3 regions of the Streptomyces sp. NPDC058279 genome follow, and region 1 is predicted to be linked to each of the others. Evidence: riboswitches for the same ligand, from Rfam matches in the RefSeq annotation. Region 1 holds a riboswitch; each other region holds the start of a gene.
What was found. Region 1 has a riboswitch for cyclic di-AMP ahead of ACFVXJ_RS13035 (LysM peptidoglycan-binding domain-containing M23 family metallopeptidase). Riboswitches for the same ligand answer to the same signal wherever they lie in the genome.

Region 1 (7,033 bases):
GCACCCGGGCTGCGCCGCAGGCGCTGCTCCTTGTGGAAGTAGATCTTGGCGAACTCCGCCATGGAACCGGACGGCCTGGTCCGGGCCCCCACCGGGTTCTGGAAGACCCCGTCGGCGAAGTGGGGCGAGCGCAGGATGCGCTCCAGCCGCGCGCCGGACGGGTCCGCGCCGAAGGCTTCGGGTCGCAGGGCACGCAGCCGCGGACGCAAGGGACGGGAGCCGGACAAGGCGCCTCCTGTGAGGATGGGGGCAGGACGGTCGTGCGTGACTACGATCATCCCAACGCACACCGGGCCCCGAGGATTCCGCTCGCGCCCCCCGGCGTGTCGCGATCCACCGGCCCCGCCCGCCCCGCTCCCGCCGACCCGACCCCCTTGCGCCGCCCCGCCGCCCCGACCCCCCGTCGGCGCGTACGCCCTACAACGGCAGCAGGTCCGGCCGCTTCGCCTCGACGTGGTCCCCGGAGGACTCGCCGCGCAGCCGCCGTCCGATCCAGGGCACCAGGTGCTCGCGCGCCCACTGGATGTTGTCCCGCGTGACGTCCACCGAGCCGCGCGGTCGCTCCGGCGGCCACGGCTGGTCGGGGTCGGCCGGCACGTCCAGGCCGAGGACCTGGGCCGCGCGCAGCGCCACCCGGGTGTGCCCCTCGGGCGAGAGGTGCAGCCGGTCGGCGTCCCACGCCCGCCTGTCCTGCACGGACTTGAGGGACCAGAGGTCGAGCACCGGGCAGTCGTACCGGTCGGCGATGGCGCGCACGTGCGCGCTGTATGTCGCCACCTTGCCCCGGAGGTGCTTGAGGACCGGCACGCCCCGGGTGTCGAAGCCGGTCGTGATCATGACGCGGCCCACGGAGCCGGCGAGGTCGGCGACGGCCGCCTCGAAGCGCTCCGCCACGTCGTCCGGGTCGGTTCCCGGGCGGATGATGTCGTTGCCGCCCGCGCAGAAGGTGACGAGGTCGGGTGCGAGGGCTTTCGCCCTCGGCACCTGCACGGCCACGATCTGGTCGAGGAGCTTCCCCCGGACGGCCAGGTTCGCGTACCGGAAATCGTGTTCGTCCCGCTGGTCGGCCAGGAGTACGGCCAGCCGGTCCGCCCAGCCCAGGTACGAATCCCCGGGTCCCGGGTCCCCCACGCCCTCGGTGAAGCTGTCCCCGATCGCCGCGTACGAGCCGATGGTCTTGAGTGTCGTCGTCGTCGCTGCCACAGCACCACATCCTTCACCCCCACGGGCGACCTACGCCAACGTAAGCAGGGTTTGACGGACCGTGATCTACGCCACGATGCACATGAGGAATAAGAAACGCGTGAGGCCGGCACCACCTCGGGGGTGCCGGCCTCACGCGTCCACGGGCGCCCGCCCTGGCCCGTCAGACGTTGACGCCCTTGGAGCGCAGGTACGCCAGCGGGTCGATGTCGGAGCCGTACGCCGGGCCGGTGCGGACCTCGAAGTGGAGGTGCGGGCCGGTCACGTTGCCGGTGGCGCCGGAGAGTCCGATGCGCTGTCCGGCGGTGACGCTCTGGCCGACCGAGACGGAGATCTGCGAGAGGTGGCCGTACTGGGAGTACTTGCCGTCGGCGTGCCGGATCACTACCTCGTTGCCGTACGCGCCGCCCCAGCCGGCCGTGACGACGGTGCCGGCGCCGACGGCCTTGACGGTGGTGCCGGTGCTCGCGATGAAGTCGACGCCGGTGTGGTAACCGGAAGACCACATGCTGCCCGCCTGCTTGTACGGGGTGGAGGTCCCGCCGTCGACCGGGGCGACGAATCCGGACGCCGAGACCGTGCCGGCGGCGGAGCCGGAGCCCTGCGCGGACGGCGCGGCCTGCGGCGCCTCGGCGGAACCGCTGCCGGAGCCGGGCTCGGAGGGTGCCTGAGCCGTGGTGGAGGAGTCGTCCGAGGAGGCCGGGGCCGAAGCCGCGCCGGAGTCCCGGGAGGCCGTCTCGGCGGAGGCGTGGTCGCCGTGCGCGTCGTGGTCCGCGCGGGCGCCGAGGGTCAGCTTCAGGCCCGGGTGGATGAGGGAGGGATTCGCGCCGACGGCCTCGCGGTTGTCGGCGTACAGCCGCTCCCAGCCGCCGGAGAGATGGCGTTCGGCGGCGATCTTCGAAAGGTAGTCGCCGGGGACGACGGTGTAGACGCCGGGGGCGGTCGCCGGGGCCGCGACGGGCGCGGCCTGCTGGGAAACCGGGAGCAGCGGGGCCTGGACGGGCGGTGCGGCGGGGGCGGCGGCCGGGGCGGCGTGGGCGCCGGCGGCACCCATCAGCGGGAGCGCCAGGGCGGCGCCACCGGTGCCGGCGGCGGCCAGTCCGCGGGACATGGCACGGGACTTCGGGCGGCGGTGCTTGCCGTGTGCGGGCATGACGAATTCCTCTCCGTCGCCTGCGAGGTGAGCTGTCGGGTTCGGACTGGAGATGTCCGGCCGTACGCAGCGGTGTACGACTTCACCCCGAGCCGTTCCGGCGGGAAGATCCGGAACAGCGGCTTACCTGGTTCCCCCGCTCCTGCCGCGCGCGTGAATAGTCGGGTGCGGTTCCCGGGCGGCGGCAGGATTCGGCGGTCCACCCGGATCGATCGCGAAGGTAATCGAGTGGGGGCACACACAACAAGCCATGAATTCCCTGACGGAATAGCAGATTTGAGAAGGCCACTGAATTCCCGTCACCCTCCGTCCATTCCGGCCCCGCAACAACCGCCCGGACAAGGGAATTCGGGTTTCGCGATCAGGCACGCTCGGTCACCGTATGATCTGGCTCACGGGATCCGGCGCGATCTCGCCCCCGGATACGGCAAGTTGTTCTCAACCGACCTAATTCGGACAGCGTGGCGTCGGCCCGACGGTCGCGGCCGCCACCCGGCCGCGACGGCCCATGACGATGCGGAGGACCCGACTCGTGACCCAGCAGATAGCCGCCGACCCACCCACCGGGCCCGAACTGTCCGGAGTGCGCAATTTCCGTGACGTGGGCGGACTGCCGACCACCGACGGACGAAGGGTCAGGTCGGGACTTCTCTTCCGAAGCGGACATCTGGCGCATGCCACCGAAAACGATGTGGAATTCCTGTCCTCGCTCGGCCTCCACACCGTTTTCGACTTCCGGAACGGGGCCGACCACGCGCTGGAAGGACCGGACGTCGATCTGCCTGGCGTCCGGAACGTGAACATCCCGCTGACGGATCCGGCGGACGGCCGGGAATTCTGGACCATGGTCCGGGACGGCGACCTGGGTCAGCTCCGGGGGCTCCTGGGCGAGGGCAGGGCCGCCGCCCGGATGCGGACCTCGTACCGGGCGATCATCAGGGGCCGGACGGCCGAGCACAGCCGGGTCGTACACGCGCTCGCCGAGGACAGCGTGCCCGCCCTGATGCACTGCGCGGCCGGCAAGGACCGGGCGGGACTGTCGATCGCCGTCACGCTCCTCGCCCTCGGCGTCGAGCGCGAGGCGATCGTGGCGGACTACCTGGAGTCGAACGCCCCGCACAACCGCTACCGGGTGCGCCGCGGCGACGACTCCGCCGACGCGCGCTCCCCCGAGGTGATGGAGCTGTTGGCTCCGCTCTTCGACGCCCGCGCCGAGTTCGTGACCGCGGCCTTCGAGACGATCGACGAGACCTGGGGCGGGGTGGAGCCCTACCTGGCCGAGGGACTCGGACTCACGCCCGCGACCCTCGGCCGGCTCAGGGACCGGCTCCTCGACTGACGCGACTGCCGGGCGGGCCGTCAGCGGTTGCCGACGGCCTGCTTCACCAGCGTCCTGCCGAAGTCCCACATCAGGGCGCCACCGCCGTGCGCCTCGTCCATGACCTCGCGGAAGGCGCCGACGAACCGGTCCACGTCCTGCTCGTCGATGATCAGCGGCGGGATCAGTTTGATGACCTCCAGGTGGTCCCCGGAGACCTGGGTGAGGATCCGGTGCTTCTGGAGCAGCGGCACCACGACCATCTGCGCGAAGAGCCCCTTGCGGGCCGCCTGGAGCATCGTCCAACGGCTGCGCAGCCCGAGCGAGGACGGCCGGCCGAACTCGATGCCGATCATCAGCCCGCGGCCGCGCACCTCGTGCAGCAGCTCGTACTCGTCCACCAGCGCCGCGAGCCGGCCGCGCAGCAGGTCGCCCGTCGCCCGGGCACGGGCCACGATCCCCTCGTCCTCCATGACGCTGAGCACGGCCAGCCCCGCCGCCATCGCCTGGGCGTTGGATCCGAAGCTGGCGGAGTGCACCAGCACCCGGTCCATGGAGGAGTAGACCTTCTTGAAGATCCAATCCTTGCCGAGGGTCGCCCCGACCGGTACGTAGCCCCCGGAGAGGGCCTTGGCCACGCACACCAGGTCAGGTTCCACTCCCGGTTCGTTCTGGTACGCGTAGAAATCACCGGTACGTCCGAGGCCGGTCTGCACCTCGTCGGCGATCAGCAACGCCTTGTGGCGGCGCAACAGGTCCTGCGCGGCGAGCAGGAAACCGGGTGGGGGCGCGAGGACCCCCTTGCCCTGGACTGGTTCCACGACAAACGCGGCCACGTCGCCGCGTTTCAGTTCCCGCTCCAGCGCGGCCAGGTCGCCGAGCGCGATCTTCGTGTCGGGGAGGAGGGGCGCGAAGCCGTCGCGGAAGCCGCCCTCCCCGTTGACCGAGAGGGAGCCGGTGGTCAGGCCGTGGAAGGCGTGGTCGCAGTAGAGGACCCTGGGGCGTCCGGTGGCGTACCGGGCGAACTTGAGGGCCGTCTCCACCGCTTCCGTGCCGCTGTTGCCGAAGAAGACCCGGTCCAGGTGGGGGCTGTGGGAGAGCAGCTTCTCGGCGAGCAGGCCGGGCAGGGGCTGGCAGTCGAAGCGCGTGAGGTCGGCGAGCTGGGCGTCCAGGACGTCGTGCAGCGCCCGGCGGACCACCGGGTGGTGCCGGCCGAGGCCCATCACGCCGAACCCGGCGAGCATGTCGAGGTAGTCGTTGCCCTCGGCGTCCCAGAAGTGGGCGCCTTCGGCCCGCTCGTAGACCTTGTCGAAGCCGATGGTGCGCAGCATCCGGGGCAGCTGGTGGTTGAGGTGCCGGGCGTGCAGCTCGTACCGCTCGGCACCGCGTTCCGCGAGCAGGGCCCCGAGGTCGAAGCCCTTGCCCCCGCCGGTCGCGGACGTCATGCCGACGTGCCGCGGTTGCCGCCGATCGTCTCCCTGGCCGCGCGCAGGGACTCCTTGAGGGAGCCCATCGTGGCGAGGACGGCGGTCGGCTCGTACCCGCAGTGCGCCATGCAGTTCGCGCAGCGGGGGTCCTTTCCGCGACCGTACTTGCTCCAGTCGGTGTCGTTGATCAGTTCCCGGTACGTCGGGACGTATCCGTCGCTCATCAGGTAGCAGGGGCGCTGCCAGCCGAAGAGCGAGTAATTCGGAATGGCCCAGGCGGTGCAGGGGAAATCGGCCTTGCCTTCCAGGAAGTCCAGGAAGAGCGGCGAGTGGTTGAGCCGCCAGCGCCGCCGGTTGCCGCCTGCGAATGCCTTCTTGAAGAGTTCCCTGGTCTGTTCGACGCCCAGGAAGTGTTCCTGGTCGGGGGCCTTTTCGTAGGCGTAGGCGGGCGAGATCATCATTTCGTCGACCTTGAGGTCGTCGTTGAGGTAGTTCAACACCTCGATGATCGTCTGCGGGGTGTCGGTGTTGAAGAAGGTGGAGTTCGTGGTGACCCGGAAGCCACGCCTCTTGGCCTCCTTCATGGCGGCCACCGCCTCGTCGAAGACGCCTTCCTTGGCCACGGACTCGTCGTGCCGCTCACGCAGCCCGTCGATGTGCACCGCGAAGGCGAAGTACGGGGAGGGGGTGAAGTTCTCGATCTTCTTGCGGAGCAGCATCGCGTTGGTGCAGAGGAAGACGTACTTCCTGCGGGCCACCAACTGGCGCACGATCTCATGGATCTGGGGGTGCATCAGGGGCTCGCCACCGGCGATGGACACCATGGGAGCCCCGGACTCCAGCACGGCGCCGACGGCCTGGGCGACGGGCATGCGCTGCTTGAGCACCCCCGCCGGGTGCTGGATCTTCCCACAGCCCTCGCAGGCCAGGTTGCAGGCGTAGAGCGGTTCGAGCTCGACGATCAGCGGGAACTTCTCCCGCTTGCGGAGCTTCTGTTCGAGAAGATAGGTCCCGACCCTGATGGACTGTCGCAACGGCATGGCCATCTGGCTCACCTCCTGGGGAGCGGCAAAGAACGGTGCCAGTCATAAAACGCGGGCAGTACGGCACGCAATACGCGGAAGGCCGATATTCCTCCGCGAACCGTGCCGATTCGGACGAGCTCATGCTCCGGAGCGTCCACGATCACCCGGACGGCCGCAACCGGACGGCTCGCGCCGCTGGTGGCGGTCCACAGGGTGGCCGCGGATTCCATGTCGACGGCGATGGCGCCGGTGGCGCGCAGCCGGGCGCGCTCCTGGCCCCGTACGACGTGGTCGGATCCGGTCAGTGCACCGGTGTGCACGGTCCGGCCGGGAAGGGCCCGGGCCAGTGCCTCGGCGAGCAGGGGGGCGCCGGCGCAGACGACGGTGCCGCGGGGGTCCCGGGTCTCCTCGGCGACGACCAGGTCGCCCGGATTCATGCCGGGGGCGAGGCCGGCGCAGAAGCCGGTGGCGAGGACGGCGGCGCCGGCCATGTCGGTCGGGGCGAGTGCCCGGGAGACGGCGCGGTCGGCGGCGCGCGGGCCCATGCCGGTGCGCAGGACGGCGTACGCGCGCGGCGAGCCGCGGTCGCCGCCGCTGCGCAGGGCGAGCCGTTCGATGCGCAGGGCGCAGGCGATCAGCAGCGGTACGGCGCCGGGGTCGGCGCGGTCGCCCATCACGCCTCCTCGGCCAGGATCGCCGTGGCCTCGCGCACGGGGTCCGCCACGGCCTCGCCCGCGGATGTCGCCGCGGTCTCGTGCGCGGGGACCTCGTGCGCGGGCCTGACCGGGGTCTCGTTCGTGTGCCGCACTGTCGCCTGACCGGCGGGCACCGTGGCCTGACCGGCGGGCACGGTGGCCTGTCCGGTGAGCCGCACCGCGCTCTGCCGGGCGGGGCGCACGGTGGCCCC
Region 2 (7,033 bases), on a different contig from region 1:
GTCCCTGGAGGACGCCCGCGCGTTCTTCCGTACGTACTACGCGCCGAACAACGCCGTCCTGTCGGTCGTCGGCGACATCGACCCCGAGCAGACGCTCGCCTGGGTGGAGAAGTACTTCGGCACCATCCCCGCCCACGACGGCAAGCAGCCGCCGCGTGACGGCTCGCTGCCCGAGGTCATGGGCGGCCAGCTCCGCGAGGAGATCGTCGAGGAGGTCCCGGCCCGCGCGCTGATGGCCGCCTACCGGCTTCCGCACGACGGCACCCGCGAGTGCGACGCCGCCGACGTGGCGTTGACCATCCTCGGCGGCGGCGAGTCCTCCCGCCTCCACAACCGCCTGGTCCGGCGCGACCAGAGCGCCGTCGCGGCGGGCTTCGGCCTGCTGCGCCTCGCGGGCGCGCCCTCGCTGGGCTGGCTGGACGTGAAGACCTCCAGCGGGGTCGAGGTGCCCGCCATCGAGGCGGCCGTGGACGAGGAGCTCGCGCGGTTCGCCGCCGAGGGCCCGACGGCCGAGGAGATGGAGCGGGCCCAGGCGCAGCTGGAGCGCGAGTGGCTGGACCGGCTGAGCACGGTGGCCGGCCGCGCCGACGAACTGTGCCGCTTCGCGGTCCTGTTCGGCGACCCGCAGCTCGCCCTGACCGCGGTCGGGCGCGTCCTCGACGTCACCGCCGAGGAAGTGCAGGCCGTCGCCGCGGCCCGGCTGCGGCCCGACAACCGCGCGGTGCTCGTGTACGAGCCGCTCAGCGGAGAGTCCGACGCGTCCGACGAGTCCGACGAGATCGACGACACCCAGAACGAAGGGGCGGAGCAGTGAGCGACACCGCAGCCGTCACGATGACCCTCCACCCGCAGCCGCAGGCCGGCGAGGCCAAGCCCTGGGCCTTCCCGGCCCCCGAGCGCGGCGCGCTGCCCAACGGCCTGACCGTGCTGCGCTGCCACCGCCCGGGGCAGCAGGTCATCGCCGTCGAGATCAACCTCGCCGCACCGCTGGACGCGGAGCCCGAGGGCCTGGACGGCGTGGCCACCATCATGGCCCGCGCCCTGTCGGAGGGCACCGACAAGCACTCCGCCGAGGAGTTCGCCGCCGAGCTGGAGCGCTGTGGCGCCACCCTCGACGCGCACGCCGACCACCCGGGCGTCCGGGTCTCCCTGGAGGTCCCGGCCTCCCGCCTGGCGAAGGCCCTCGGCCTGGTCGCCGAGGCGTTGCGGGCCCCCGCCTTCGCGGACGGCGAGGTCGACCGACTGGTGCGCAACCGGCTCGACGAGATCCCGCACGAGTTGGCCAACCCCCAGCGCCGCGCCGCGAAGGAGCTCTCCAAGGAGCTCTTCCCGTCCGCACTGCGGATGTCCCGGCCCCGCCAGGGCACCGAGGAGACGGTGGCCCGGATCGACTCCGCCGCCGTACGGGCCTTCTACGAGGCCCACGTGCGCCCCTCCACCGCCACCGCGGTGGTCGTCGGCGACCTGACCGGCATCGACCTGGACGCGGTCCTCGCGGACACCCTGGGCGGTTGGACCGGCGGCAACGCCGAGCCGCTGCCCGTCCCCCCGGTGACGGCCGACGACACCGGTCGCGTGATCATCGTGGACCGGCCGGGCGCGGTCCAGACGCAGCTGCTGATCGGCCGCATCGGCCCGGACCGGCACGACCGGGTCTGGGCGGCCCAGGTGCTCGGCACGTACTGCCTGGGCGGCACCCTCACCTCGCGGCTGGACAAGGTGCTGCGCGAGGAGAAGGGCTACACCTACGGGGTGCGCGCGTTCGGCCAGGTGCTGCGCTCCACCGCCGACGGCAAGGGCGCCTCGATGCTCGCCATCAGCGGCTCGGTGGACACGCCCAACACCGGTCCGGCGCTGGACGACCTCTGGACGGTGCTGCGCACCCTCGCGGAGGGCGGTCTGACCGACGTCGAACGGGACGTCGCCGTACAGAACTTGGTGGGCGTGGCCCCGCTGAAGTTCGAGACGGCGGCCTCGGTCGCGGGCACGCTCGCCGACCAGGTGGAGCAGGAACTCCCGGACGACTACCAGGCGCGGCTGTACGCGCAGCTCGCCGCGACCGGCACGGTGGAGGCGACCTCGGCGGTCGTCGCCGCGTTCCCGGTGGACCGGCTGGTCACGGTCCTGGTGGGCGACGCGGCCCAGATCGCGGAGCCCGTACGGGCCCTCGGGATCGGTGAGGTCACCGTCGTCACCAACTGACCTGGCTTTACTCGCCTCTTGGCGCGAGGGGCTCCGGCGGTTTGGCGGCCGGAGTCCCTTTTGCCTGTTTGGTGGTGCGGTTGTTCGTATGCGGTGTGGCGTAGGTAACAAAAGCGCGCGTCTGTTTGGAGATTGACTGAAGATCCGCCTAGCGTCGGGCGTGCTGTCCGTCAGTTGTGCCCGCCGCACCCGCGGCACCGGGCAGCGATCGCCGAGTCCCCGTCAGGCGCGAGCCTGGGGAGCCGGGGACCCACATGCGTCCCTGGGGTGAATCGGACCACCTCGCAAGAGGGGCCCGTAGGAGACCTTCCTGCTCCGAACCCGTCAGCTAACCCGGTAGGCGAGAGGGAAGGAAAGGATCAAACCCTTCATGGCGTTTGGCAGTCGTGCCGCCGGTAAGCACCGTGGTTCCAGCCGTCTGAGCCGCAAGACCGCCGGTTACGCCGGCATAGCCGCCCTCGCCACCACGGGCGTCGTCGGCACCCTGGCCGGTCCCGCGTTCGCCGCGGACAAGGCCGCGGCCCCCTCGATGGAGGACACCGGCCTCAGCGCCGTCGTCGTCGCCGACGAGCTCCAGAGCGAGATCCAGAACCAGGCCGAGTCCCAGCAGCGGGCGGCCGAGGCCACCGCAGCCAAGGCGCAGGCCGAGGCCGACGCCAAGACGCACGCCGCCGAGGCCAAGCGCCTCGCGGAGGCCAAGGCGAAGGCCGAGCGGGACGCCGCCGAGCGCGCGGCCCGCGAGGAGGAGCGCAAGCGCCTCAACACCTTCGTCGCCCCGATCGAGGGCTCGTACGTCAGCACGCAGTACAAGGCGGGCGGCGGCATGTGGTCCTCCGGCAGCCACACGGGCATCGACTTCCACGCCGCCGAGGGCACCACCGTCCACGCCGTGGGCGCGGGCACCGTCGTCGAGGCGGGCTGGGGCGGCGCGTACGGCAACAACGTCGTCATCCGGCACAACGACGGCACGTACACGCAGTACGGACACATGAACTCGCTGAGCGTCTCCGTCGGCCAGCAGGTCACCGCCGGCCAGCAGATCGGCATCTCGGGCTCCACGGGCAACTCCAGCGGCCCGCACCTGCACTTCGAGGCCCGCACCGGCGCCACGTACGGCACGGACATCGACCCTGTGGCGTACCTGCGCTCGCACGGCGTCAACGTCTGACCGTACGACCGGCCCGACGTCGAGCGCCGAAGTACGAGCGGCCCGACGTACGTCCGCACCACTTCCGTCGAAGGCCCCGGCTCACCGAGCCGGGGCCTTCGACGTGTGTCGCCGCACCTCTTCGCCCCCGGCGAATGTTTCGTATTTCCGGCCGCCCTCGGAAATCGTCGCGTGTTGCAATAGAGTCGCAGTACGGTCGTGGCGGCAGCGCCGATAACGGCAGTCGGAATGAGAGCGGAGTCCGGTCTTGCGTATTCCTGCGCACGCGGTATGCACAGCAATTCGTGACGACATCGTCTCCGGGGTCTTCGAACCGGGCGGCAGACTGACCGAAGAGGTCCTCGCCCGCCGGTACGGAGTCTCGCGCGTCCCCGTCCGCGAGGCGCTGCGCACCCTGGAGGCGGAGGGGTTCGTCACCACCCGTCGGCACGCGGGGGCCTGCGTCGCCGAGCCCACCGAACAGGAGGCGGCGGACCTGCTGGAGCTGCGGGCGGTCCTGGAGCCGCTCGCCGCCGCCAGGGCCGCCCGCCGGCGCACCGAGGGCCACCTCAAAGTGCTGCGCGGGCTGGTCAGGCTGGGCCAGGAACGGGCCAGGAGCGGCCGGGGCGAGGATCTGCGCGCCCTGGGCGGCTGGTTCCACGAGACGCTCGCCCAGGCGTCCGCCAGCCCCGGGCTGATCTCCGTGCTGACCCAGACCCGGCACAAGATCGCCTGGATGTACGTGGTGACGGCCCCGGTCCGGCCGGTCGACTCCTGGGCCGAGCACGGCGCGATCGTGGACGCGGTCGCGCGGGGCGACGCGGAGCGCGCCCGGACGCTGACCGGACTGCACGCGGACCGGGCGGCCGGATCCCACCGGCCGAGGGTGAGGACTTCGCAACCTGCCGTAAACACGGCGGGCGGCCGGTATTAACACGATCCGTATACAAAGGGGAGCGATATTCGGCCTCCCGGGCGGCCCCTCGCGCGGGGCGAGAATTCCGGCCTATCGCGCTGCGCGCACGGCGTGAATGCGGTGGCGGTGGCCGATCCGCGAGGATGGATCATTTCCCGCAAGCTGAATTCGGGGTGGAAATGCGACGAAGCCGCGGCGCCCGGTTCACGGGGGCCGCGGCTTCGTCGCGTACGGACGACCGAAGGGTCGCAGGGGTCAGACCGTCTCCGGGAGCTCGTCGAGGCCCTCGGCGACGAGCTTCGCGAGGCGGTCCAGCGCGGCCTCGGCGCCCTCGGCCTCGGAGGCGAGGACGATCTCCTCGCCGCCCTGGGCGCCCAGGCCCAGGACCGCCAGCATGGAAGCGGCGTTGACGGGGTCGCCGCCGGCCTTCGCGATGGTCACCGGGACTCCGGAAGCGGTTGTCGCCCGGACGAAGATCGAGGCGGGACGAGCGTGCAGGCCCTCGGCCCAGCCGACGTTGACGCGGCGCTCTGCCATGGTGATGCCCTTCAGGTTCTTGCGGTTGTCTAGACCAGTCTCTCACGACGCCCGGAATGCCGGGACCTGCCTCCGACCCCGGCCCACGACCGTTCGGCCTTCCCCAGCTTGCACGCATCGGCCCTGATGTGCCTGATGCGCCGCGCACGCGCCACCCGGGTGATGTGCCCCTTAGGGTGTGCCCATGACCATCGAGTCGGACCTCTCGTACCCGGCCCACTGGGAGGCGGACGTCGTCCTGCGCGACGGCGGCACCGCCCGGATCCGGCCCATCACCACCGATGACGCCGGCCGGCTGGTCAGCTTCTACGAGCAGGTCTCCGACGAGTCGAAGTACTACCGCTTCTTCGCTCCCTACCCCCGGCTCTCCGACCGCGACGTGCGCCGTTTCACGCACCACGACCACGTGGACCGCGTCGGCCTCGCCGCGACCATCGGCGGAGAGTTCATCGCCACCGTCCGCTACGACCGGATCGGCCCCGACGGACGGCCCGCGTCCACCCCCGCCGACGAGGCCGAGGTGGCCTTCCTGGTCCAGGACGCCCACCAGGGGCGCGGCGTCGCCTCCGCGCTCCTCGAACACATCGGCGCGGTGGCCCGCGAGCGCGGCATCCGCCGGTTCGTCGCCGAAGTGCTGCCCGCCAACACCAAGATGATCAAGGTCTTCACGGACGCCGGCTACCAGCAGAAGCGCAGCTTCGAGGACGGCTCCGTCCACCTCACCCTCGACCTGGAACCCACCGCCGAGTCGCTCGCCGTGCAGCGCGCCCGCGAACAGCGCGCCGAAGCCCGCTCCGTCCAGCGGCTGCTGGCGCCCGGCTCGGTGGCGGTGATCGGCGTCAGTCGCTCCGGCGCGGGCGTCGGGGCGGCGGCGCTGCGCAACCTGCGCGACACCGGCTTCCACGGTCACCTCTACGCGATCAACGAGGCGACCGACGCCGACCTGCTGGACGGCGTACGCGCCTACCGCTCGGTCGCCGACATCGGAGCCCCGGTCGACCTCGCGCTGATCGCCGTCCCGGCGCGACGGGTGCCGGACGCGGTGGCGGCGTGCGGGGAGCACGGCGTGCAGGGGCTGGTGGTGCTGTCCGCCGGATACGCCGAAAGCGGCCCGGCCGGACAGGAGCGCCAACGCGACCTGCTGCGGCAGGTGCGGTCCTACGGGATGCGGCTGATCGGGCCGAACGCCTTCGGGGTGATCAATACCGCCCCCGATGTCGAACTCAACGCCTCGCTGGCCCCGTCCCCGGCCACCGAGCGGGGGCCGATCGGCCTGTTCACCCAGTCCGGCGCGATCGGCATCGCCCTCCTGTCCGGGCTGCTGCGGCGGGGCGCGGGACTGTCCTCGTTCGTCTCGGCGGGCAACCGCGCGGACGTCTCGGGCAACGACATCCTCCAGCACTGGTACGAGGACGAAGCCACCGAGGTGGCGCTGATGTACCTCGAAACCCTGGGGAACCCGCGCAAGTTCACCCGCCTCGCCCGTCGGACGGCCGCCGTCAAGCCGGTGGTCGTGGCGCGCGGCGGGCGGCACACCCCGGCCGGGCACGTCGTCCCCGGGACCCGGCTGCCCGACGCCACGGTCTCGGCACTGCTCGGGCAGGCGGGCGTCATCCGGGTCGACACCGTCACGGAGCTGGTCGACGTCGGCCTGCTGCTGGCCGGGCAACCGCTGCCGGCCGGGCCGAGGGTCGCGATCCTCGGCAACTCCGAGTCGCTGGGGGTGCTCACGTACGACGCCTGCCTGACGGAGGGGCTGCGACCGCTGGCGCCGCTGGACCTGACGACGGCCGCCTCCCCGGAGGACTTCCGGGTGGCCCTGGCCGAAGCGCTGGCCTCGCCGGACAACGACGCGGTGGTGGTGACGGCGATCCCGTGGGTGCGGGAGCGGGAACTGGCCGACGACCTGGCGGGTGCGCTGCGCGAGGCGGTGGCCGAGCGGCCCGGCAAGCCGGTGGCGGTGGTCCACGTGGAACTGGGCGCGCTGGCCGACGCCCTCTCGGCGACCCGCCGCCCCCAGGCCCCGGCGGCACCGGCCCCCGCGCCGCAGGCCCCGGCCCCGCGGGCCCCGGTCGCGGCGAACGGCGCGGTGGGGGAGGACGCCCCGGCCCGCGGAGCCGCCGCGGGCCACGGACGGATCCCGGCCTACCCCGCCGCCGAGCGGGCCGTCAAGGCCATCGCCGAGGCGGTGCGCTACGCCCAGTGGCGCCGGGCCAACGCGGACTCCGGCC
Region 3 (7,033 bases), on a different contig from region 1:
TCCTGCTGACCACCAGCCACCGGGTCGCCCCCGGCCTGCTGTCCTGGTCGGCCTGGCAGACCCTGAAGGCCGCCGACCGGGTGCTGTGCGCCGATCCCGGCCATCCGCAGGTGCCGTACCTGCGCGAGGCGGGCGTGGCGGTGGCGTACGAGAGCCCCGACGCCCAGGCCCTCGTCGAGGCGTGCGCCGGGGGCCGCACCGTCGTCGTCCTGCCGATCGGCGAGGGCGACCGGCGGCTCACCGACGGACTGGCCCGGCTGGCCGGCTCCGGCCGCGTCGCCATGCCCGATCTGGAACTGCTGCCCGGGTCCTACGACCTGCCCGGCGCCCGCCTGCTCGACCTGGTCCAGGTGATGGACCGGGTGCGCCGCGAATGCCCCTGGACCTCGCGCCAGACGCACGAGGGGTTGGTGAAGTACGCGATCGAGGAGGCGTACGAACTGGTCGAGGCGATCGAGACGGGCGACCGGGAGGAACTGCGCGAGGAACTGGGCGACGTGCTGCTCCAGGTCGTCTTCCACGCGCGGATCGCGCAGGAGGGCCGCCCGGAGGACGGCGACGAACCGTTCTCGATCGACGACGTGGCCGGGGACCTGGTCGAGAAGCTGATCCGGCGGCACCCGCACGTCTTCGGCGACGAGACGGCCGAGACCCCCGAGGACGTCAGCGCGCACTGGCAGCGCACCAAGGCGGTGGAGAAGCAGCGGGAGTCGGTCACCGACGGCATTCCGCTGGGCCAGCCCGGTCTCGCGCTCGCGGCCAAGCTCGCGGGCCGCGTCCGGACGGCCCCGCTCGCCGTGGAACTGCCCCGCGGGGAGGGCATCGGCTACGAACTCCTCGAACTGGCGGCGCGCGCCGAGGCGCAGGGCATCGACCCCGAGACGGCGCTGCGCGCGGCGGCCCGCGCCTACCGGGCGGCGATCCGCGCGGCGGAGGGCGTCGCGCCGGAGAGCGAGTAGTAGGGGAGGGGAGCAGGGGAGGGGAGCAGCGGAGTAGGGAAGCGGTCCCGTGCGGGGTCACGGTTGTCGGGGCGCGCGGGCCGCGGGGTTGATCCAGTGCGGGGACGGGCGACTGAGGAACCATTCGCCGAAGCCGAGCGGTCGCCCGTTCGGGCCGTGGCCGCCGCCGGACTCGACCGCGGGCACCGCGTCGTGGAAGACGTGCCCCGGGTGCGCGCCGAGCTGCTCCAGCAGGCGGGCGGTCTCCGCGATGAACGGCGCCGGCCCGCTCAGGTAGACGTCCTGCTCCCACCACAGCCCGCGGTGGCCGAGGGCGGTCCCCAGCCGGTCGGTGGCCTCGTTGCGCTGCTGCCCCGGCGCCGGGGTGATGTAGGTGACGGCGAGCCACTCGAAGGCGTCGGCGTACGCGTCGATGAACGGGCGGTCGTAGAGGTGCGCGGCGTCCCGGGCGACCACGAAGAGCCGGACGTCCTGATCGGGCGGGTGCCGGCCGAGTTCCTCCAGCAGGGCGCGGACCGGGGCCCAGCCGGTGCCCGCGGCGATGAGGGTGACGGGGCGGCCGTCCCGGCGCAGCGTCAGGGCGCCGCCGGGCGCACCGAGGCGCAGCGACTCGCCCGGGTCCGTCCCGCCGACCAGGACGGTACTGAGCCGGCCCCCCTCGATCCGGCTGACGTGCAGGTCCACCGTCCCGTCGGGGCGGGGCGCGTTGCCCAGGGAGTACGCGCGCCAGCAGGCCGGGACACGGTCGCTGCTCACGCTCACGTACTGGCCCGGCCGGTAGCCCAGCGGGGCGTGCGGGCGCAGGGTCAGCACGGCGAGGTCCCGGCCGTACCGCAGGTGGCGCACGATCTCGGCGTCCCACCACGGCGGGTCCTCGCTCTGCGCGGCCGCGGCGCTCATCACCCCGGCGATCAGCCGGTACGCCTCCGCCCAGGCCCGCGCCACGGCCGGGGTCCACGCCTCGCCGGCGGCCTCGGCGAGCGCGGCGAGCAGGCTGGCGCCGACGGCCTCGTACTCCTCGGGGCCGGCGAGGAACTTGCGGTGGTCGCGTCCGAGGTCGCGTAGATAGGGGAGGAGCGACTCGCTCTCCAGATGCGCGACGACATGGGTGAGAGCGGCGAACAGCCGGTCCCGCTGCCGCTCCATCTCCTGCCCGGAGGCGGGGAAGAGCGTACGGATCTCGGGGTGGTGCCAGAAGAGGTGGGAGTAGAAGAACCTGGCCGCGTGTTCGGCGCGTCTCTCCACCACGGCGAAGCTGCTCTTCAAGATCCTTACGTCCACAGCACCGAAGTAGGAACGGCGAACGCGGCCGGGTCAAGCGAAGGGGTATCTACGGCCAGCCCCCGACGAACCGCCCATAGCGGGTGCGGGCCGGCGGCCGGGATACGGTCGACGGGTGCACGAGCCGACTCCCGCAGCCCCCGAAGACCCCCTCTCCCCCCAGGGCCCCACCCTGTTCGACTGGGAGTTCGCCACCGACCCGTACCCGGCGTACGCCTGGCTGCGCGAACACGCGCCGGTGCACCGGACCAAGCTGCCCAGCGGGGTCGAGGCATGGCTGGTGACCCGGTACGCCGACGCCCGCCAGGCCCTCGCCGACCAGCGGCTCAGCAAGAACCCGGCGCACCACGCGGAGCCGGCGCACGCCAAGGGCAAGACCGGCATCCCGGGCGAGCGCAAGGCCGAGCTGATGACGCACCTGCTGAACATCGACCCGCCGGACCACACCCGGTTGCGGCGGCTGGTGTCGAAGGCGTTCACCCCGCGCAGGGTGGCCGCGTTCACCCCGCGGGTGCAGGAGCTGACCGACCAGCTCATCGAGCGGTTCGAGAGCAGGGGTGAGGCGGACCTCATCCACGAGTTCGCGTTCCCCCTCCCCATCTACGCCATCTGCGAGCTGCTCGGCGTACCGCGCGAGGACCAGGACGACTTCCGGGACTGGGCCGGGATGATGATCCGACACGGTGGCGGGCCGCGCGGCGGTGTCGCCCGCTCGGTCAAGCAGATGCGCACCTACCTCGGTGAACTCATCCACCGCAAAAGGGATGATCTGGGCGATGACCTCATCTCGGACCTGATCCGGGCCAGTGACCACGGCGACCACCTGACGGAGGCCGAGGCCACCGCCATGGCTTTCATCCTGCTTTTCGCCGGTTTCGAGACGACGGTCAACCTGATCGGCAACGGGCTGCACGCCCTGTTCATGAACCCCGGCCAGCGCGCGCGCCTCCAGGCGTCGCTGGCCGCCGGGGAGCGCGCCCTGCTCGCCACCGGCGTCGAGGAACTCCTGCGCTACGACGGCCCGGTGGAGCTCGCGACCTGGCGCTTCGCCACCGAGCCCGTCGTCCTCGGCGGACAGGACATCGCCACCGGCGACCCGGTCCTGGTGGTCCTCGCGGCGGCCGACCGCGATCCCGAGCGGTTCGCGGAACCGGACACCCTGGACCTCTCCCGAAGTGACAATCAGCACCTCGGGTACGGCCACGGCATCCACTACTGCCTCGGCGCGCCGCTCGCCCGGCTCGAAGGTCAGACCGCGCTCGCGAGTTTGCTGATGCGTCTGCCGGATCTGGAACTGGCCGTTCCACCTTCGGACCTGCGGTGGCGGGGCGGACTCATCATGCGTGGCCTGCGCACCCTTCCGGTCCGCTTCACACCCCGAAACACATGAGGGCGTAACGGGACAGCCCCTGACCCGCAGTCAGTTACCGGCCGAACTTGTGACATGCGTTCGAAGGGGGCTAGGTTCTGCCGTTACCCCGCCGTTATGCGAAAGGTGCACTACATGCGTTCCGGGAACGGCCGCCACAGACGCCCCCGCCAGGTACCCGCCCTCGTCGTCACCGCAGGAGTCACGGGCTCCGCGCTGGCGCTGCCGCTGCTCGCGGCCACCAACGCCTCGGCCGCCGACACGTCCACGTGGGACAGCGTCGCCGAATGCGAGAGCGGCGGTACCTGGAGCGCGGACTTCGGCAGCGGGGCCTACGGCGGACTGCAGTTCACCCAGGACCAGTGGAACAGCGCCGGCGGCCGGGAGTTCGCGGCGCGTCCCGACCTCGCCAGCCGGTCGCAGCAGATAGCCGTGGGCGAGCGGGTGCTGGCGTCCCAGGGCCCCCAGGCGTGGCCGCTGTGCGCGGCGTCGTCCGGGCTGGTGAAGGACGGCCCCGCCGCGAACGTGGACCCGGGCGCACTGGGGACCCCGCGGCAGGTCGCCCCCAGTCCCTCCCGCCCCGACGACGCGGTGCCGGGCACCGACGCGGGCGACCCCGCCACCGACTTCGGCGCGCCCACCCCGGCCGCCCCGGCCGCCGGCGCCCCGAGCCCGTCCGCCACGGCGCCGTTCACGCTGCCCATCGCGCCGCTCGCCCCCAACAGCGGACTGCCCGTCATGCCCGATCCGGACCTGCCGACGACGACACCGACCCAGCCCGGCGACCAGACCGGCACGGCGCCGACGACCCCGACGACCCCGACCGGCCCCGGCGACGTCTCGGGAACCCCGACGACCCCGGTCACGCCGTCCCCGTCCGGAACCCCCTCCACGCCGGCCGACCCGACCACCGGGACCCCGTCCGCCACGTCGAACGCGCCCACCACCGACTCCGCCACGGCGGGCGGCGGCAAGCACCGCGGCCCGGCGGCGGTGGAGACGCCCGCGGCCACTGACGCCGCGTCGGACCCCACGTACACGGTGAAGGCGGGCGACAGCCTGACCGCCATCGCGGACGCCAAGGGGCTCAAGGGGGGCTGGAACGCGCTCTACGCGGCCAACGAGCAGGTCATCGGCAAGGACGCCGACCTCATCAAGCCCGGTCAGAATCTGGATCTAACCAAGAAATAACGGGCACTTCGGGCATGCGTAAAGAGCTGAATGCCCGTTATCCGCAAGTGAGACATGCGTCTCTTCCGGTCAACTGGCGTGTCTGGTACCGAAGCTCCCGCAAACCCCGCCCTCACCTGCGAAAACGCCCCTAAGCGGAACGCAAGCAGGTCGATTTCTCCCCGATGTCCCTCGTTGAACATCGGGGAGAGACCTGTCTACCTTCTGAATCGCTCGCCACCGCGGGCCTCTTCGACCGCATCGCCGAATCCTGCCGGCGGACGGAGAGAACAGTCGTCGCGTCAAGCGCCGAAGGCAGGAGCGGGGGAACCAAGGTAAGCGCCGGGAGCGGCCGTCGAGAGACGGTCACACCGGCTAGGGGTTAAGCCGCGCGCTGGTCGCGCGGCCGGGCAACTCACTCGCCCGAACCCGACAGCTCACCTCGTAGGCGTCGGTGAGGAGAAACTCCATGCTGCTTTCCGGCAAGGGCAAGCACCGCCGCGCCTCCAAGGCCACCCGCATCGTCACGCTCGCCGGTGTCACCGGTGTCGCCGTCGCCGCGCCCCTCATGGCGGCCGGCTCCGCCAGCGCCGCGACCGGCGCCGAGTGGGACCGCGTCGCGGCGTGCGAGTCCGGCGGCAACTGGGCCATCAACACCGGCAACGGCTTCTACGGCGGCCTGCAGTTCACGTCCTCCACCTGGGCCGCCTACGGCGGCAAGGCGTACGCCGCGCAGGCCAACCAGGCTTCCAAGGCCCAGCAGATAGCCATCGCCGAGAAGGTCCTCAAGGGCCAGGGCAAGGGTGCGTGGCCGTCCTGTGGCGTGGGCCTGTCGAACTCCTCGTACAGCGGCGGCGGCTCGGCCGAGACCCCCAAGCCCGCCAAGCCGAAGGTCGAGACCAAGGCCGCCCCGGCGCCGAAGAAGGAGACCAAGCGGCCCGAGGCCCCGGTCACCCGCTCCGAGCGCTCCGAGGCCGCCCCCAAGGCCGCCCCGAAGACCGAGGCCCCGAAGACGGGCAACGGCTCGTACGAGGTCAAGGAGGGCGACACCCTGGGCACCATCGCCGAGGCGAACGCCGTCAAGGGCGGCTGGGAGAAGCTGTTCGAGCTGAACAAGGACATCGTCTCCGACGCCGACCTGATCTTCCCGGGCCAGAAGTTGAAGCTGAGCTGAAACCTCGGGTGACACCGAGTCCGACCACCGCCCGGCGCGTACCCCTCCACGCGCCGGGCGGTGGCGCGTCCGCGGCCGGATCGGACCGGATCATGGCTGGATCGCGGCCGGATCCGGGCCGGACCACGGCCGGGAGGCGGTCCACGGGCGGTCCCTTTGTCCGGGAAAGCAGGCGTACGGCCGCTTTTTCGTCCCAGGACCCGGGCGGTCGGCCGGTCCAGTGCCCGGAGCCGGTTAGGCTCTAGTCGGCAGGGCCGTCCCACGGCCCCCTGCCACCGCACACCCAGCGTCACATCCCAGAAGGAGATGCTCGTGCCGTCCATCGACGTCGTCGTAGCCCGGGAAATCCTGGACTCCCGAGGCAACCCCACGGTCGAGGTCGAGGTGGGCCTCGACGATGGCAGCACCGGCCGTGCTGCAGTCCCGTCCGGCGCCTCCACCGGTGCATTCGAGGCCATCGAGCTCCGTGACGGTGACCCCAACCGTTACATGGGCAAGGGTGTCGAGAAGGCCGTCCTCGCCGTCATCGAGCAGATCGGCCCGGAGCTCGTCGGCTACGACGCCACCGAGCAGCGGCTGATCGACCAGGCCATGTTCGACCTGGACGCCACCGACAACAAGGGCTCGCTCGGCGCCAACGCCATCCTCGGCGTCTCCCTCGCCGTCGCGCACGCCGCGTCCGAGGCGTCGGACCTGCCGCTCTTCCGCTACCTCGGCGGCCCGAACGCGCACCTGCTGCCCGTCCCGATGATGAACATCCTCAACGGTGGGTCGCACGCCGACTCCAACGTCGACATCCAGGAGTTCATGATCGCCCCGATCGGCGCGGAGTCCTTCTCCGAGGCGCTGCGCTGGGGCGCGGAGGTCTACCACACCCTCAAGAAGGTCCTGCACACCAAGGGCCTCTCCACCGGTCTGGGCGACGAGGGCGGCTTCGCCCCGAACCTGGAGTCCAACCGCGCCGCGCTCGACCTCATCATCGAGGCCATCAAGCAGGCCGGTTACACCCCGGGCAAGGACATCGCGCTCGCGCTCGACGTCGCGGCGTCCGAGTTCTACAAGGACGGCAAGTACGAGTTC

Region 2: another riboswitch for cyclic di-AMP. It lies ahead of ACFVXJ_RS14870 (M23 family metallopeptidase); the one in region 1 lies ahead of ACFVXJ_RS13035 (LysM peptidoglycan-binding domain-containing M23 family metallopeptidase).
Region 3: another riboswitch for cyclic di-AMP. It lies ahead of ACFVXJ_RS27130 (transglycosylase family protein); the one in region 1 lies ahead of ACFVXJ_RS13035 (LysM peptidoglycan-binding domain-containing M23 family metallopeptidase).

What each region holds. Positions count from the first base shown of each region.
Region 1 is NZ_JBHVYA010000005.1:248,910-255,942, reverse strand. Features, by position in the region: gene ACFVXJ_RS13045 (MBL fold metallo-hydrolase) at 1-227, opposite strand, end outside; gene ACFVXJ_RS13040 (SGNH/GDSL hydrolase family protein) at 418-1,203, opposite strand; gene ACFVXJ_RS13035 (LysM peptidoglycan-binding domain-containing M23 family metallopeptidase) at 1,367-2,356, opposite strand; cyclic di-AMP (ydaO/yuaA leader) riboswitch at 2,361-2,530, opposite strand; gene ACFVXJ_RS13030 (tyrosine-protein phosphatase) at 2,889-3,695, shown strand; gene ACFVXJ_RS13025 (aspartate aminotransferase family protein) at 3,716-5,119, opposite strand; gene hpnH (adenosyl-hopene transferase HpnH) at 5,116-6,147, opposite strand; gene ACFVXJ_RS13015 (1-hydroxy-2-methyl-2-butenyl 4-diphosphate reductase) at 6,153-6,800, opposite strand; gene shc (squalene--hopene cyclase) at 6,800-7,033, opposite strand, start outside.
Region 2 is NZ_JBHVYA010000006.1:259,823-266,855, reverse strand. Features, by position in the region: gene ACFVXJ_RS14880 (M16 family metallopeptidase) at 1-814, shown strand, start outside; gene ACFVXJ_RS14875 (M16 family metallopeptidase) at 835-2,202, shown strand; cyclic di-AMP (ydaO/yuaA leader) riboswitch at 2,402-2,560, shown strand; gene ACFVXJ_RS14870 (M23 family metallopeptidase) at 2,573-3,370, shown strand; gene ACFVXJ_RS14865 (GntR family transcriptional regulator) at 3,618-4,283, shown strand; gene ACFVXJ_RS14860 (HPr family phosphocarrier protein) at 4,521-4,802, opposite strand; gene ACFVXJ_RS14855 (GNAT family N-acetyltransferase) at 4,987-7,033, shown strand, end outside.
Region 3 is NZ_JBHVYA010000019.1:104,635-111,667, forward strand. Features, by position in the region: gene ACFVXJ_RS27110 (nucleoside triphosphate pyrophosphohydrolase) at 1-959, shown strand, start outside; gene ACFVXJ_RS27115 (globin domain-containing protein) at 1,017-2,240, opposite strand; gene ACFVXJ_RS27120 (cytochrome P450) at 2,356-3,630, shown strand; gene ACFVXJ_RS27125 (transglycosylase family protein) at 3,745-4,800, shown strand; cyclic di-AMP (ydaO/yuaA leader) riboswitch at 5,077-5,245, shown strand; gene ACFVXJ_RS27130 (transglycosylase family protein) at 5,249-5,953, shown strand; gene eno (phosphopyruvate hydratase) at 6,260-7,033, shown strand, end outside.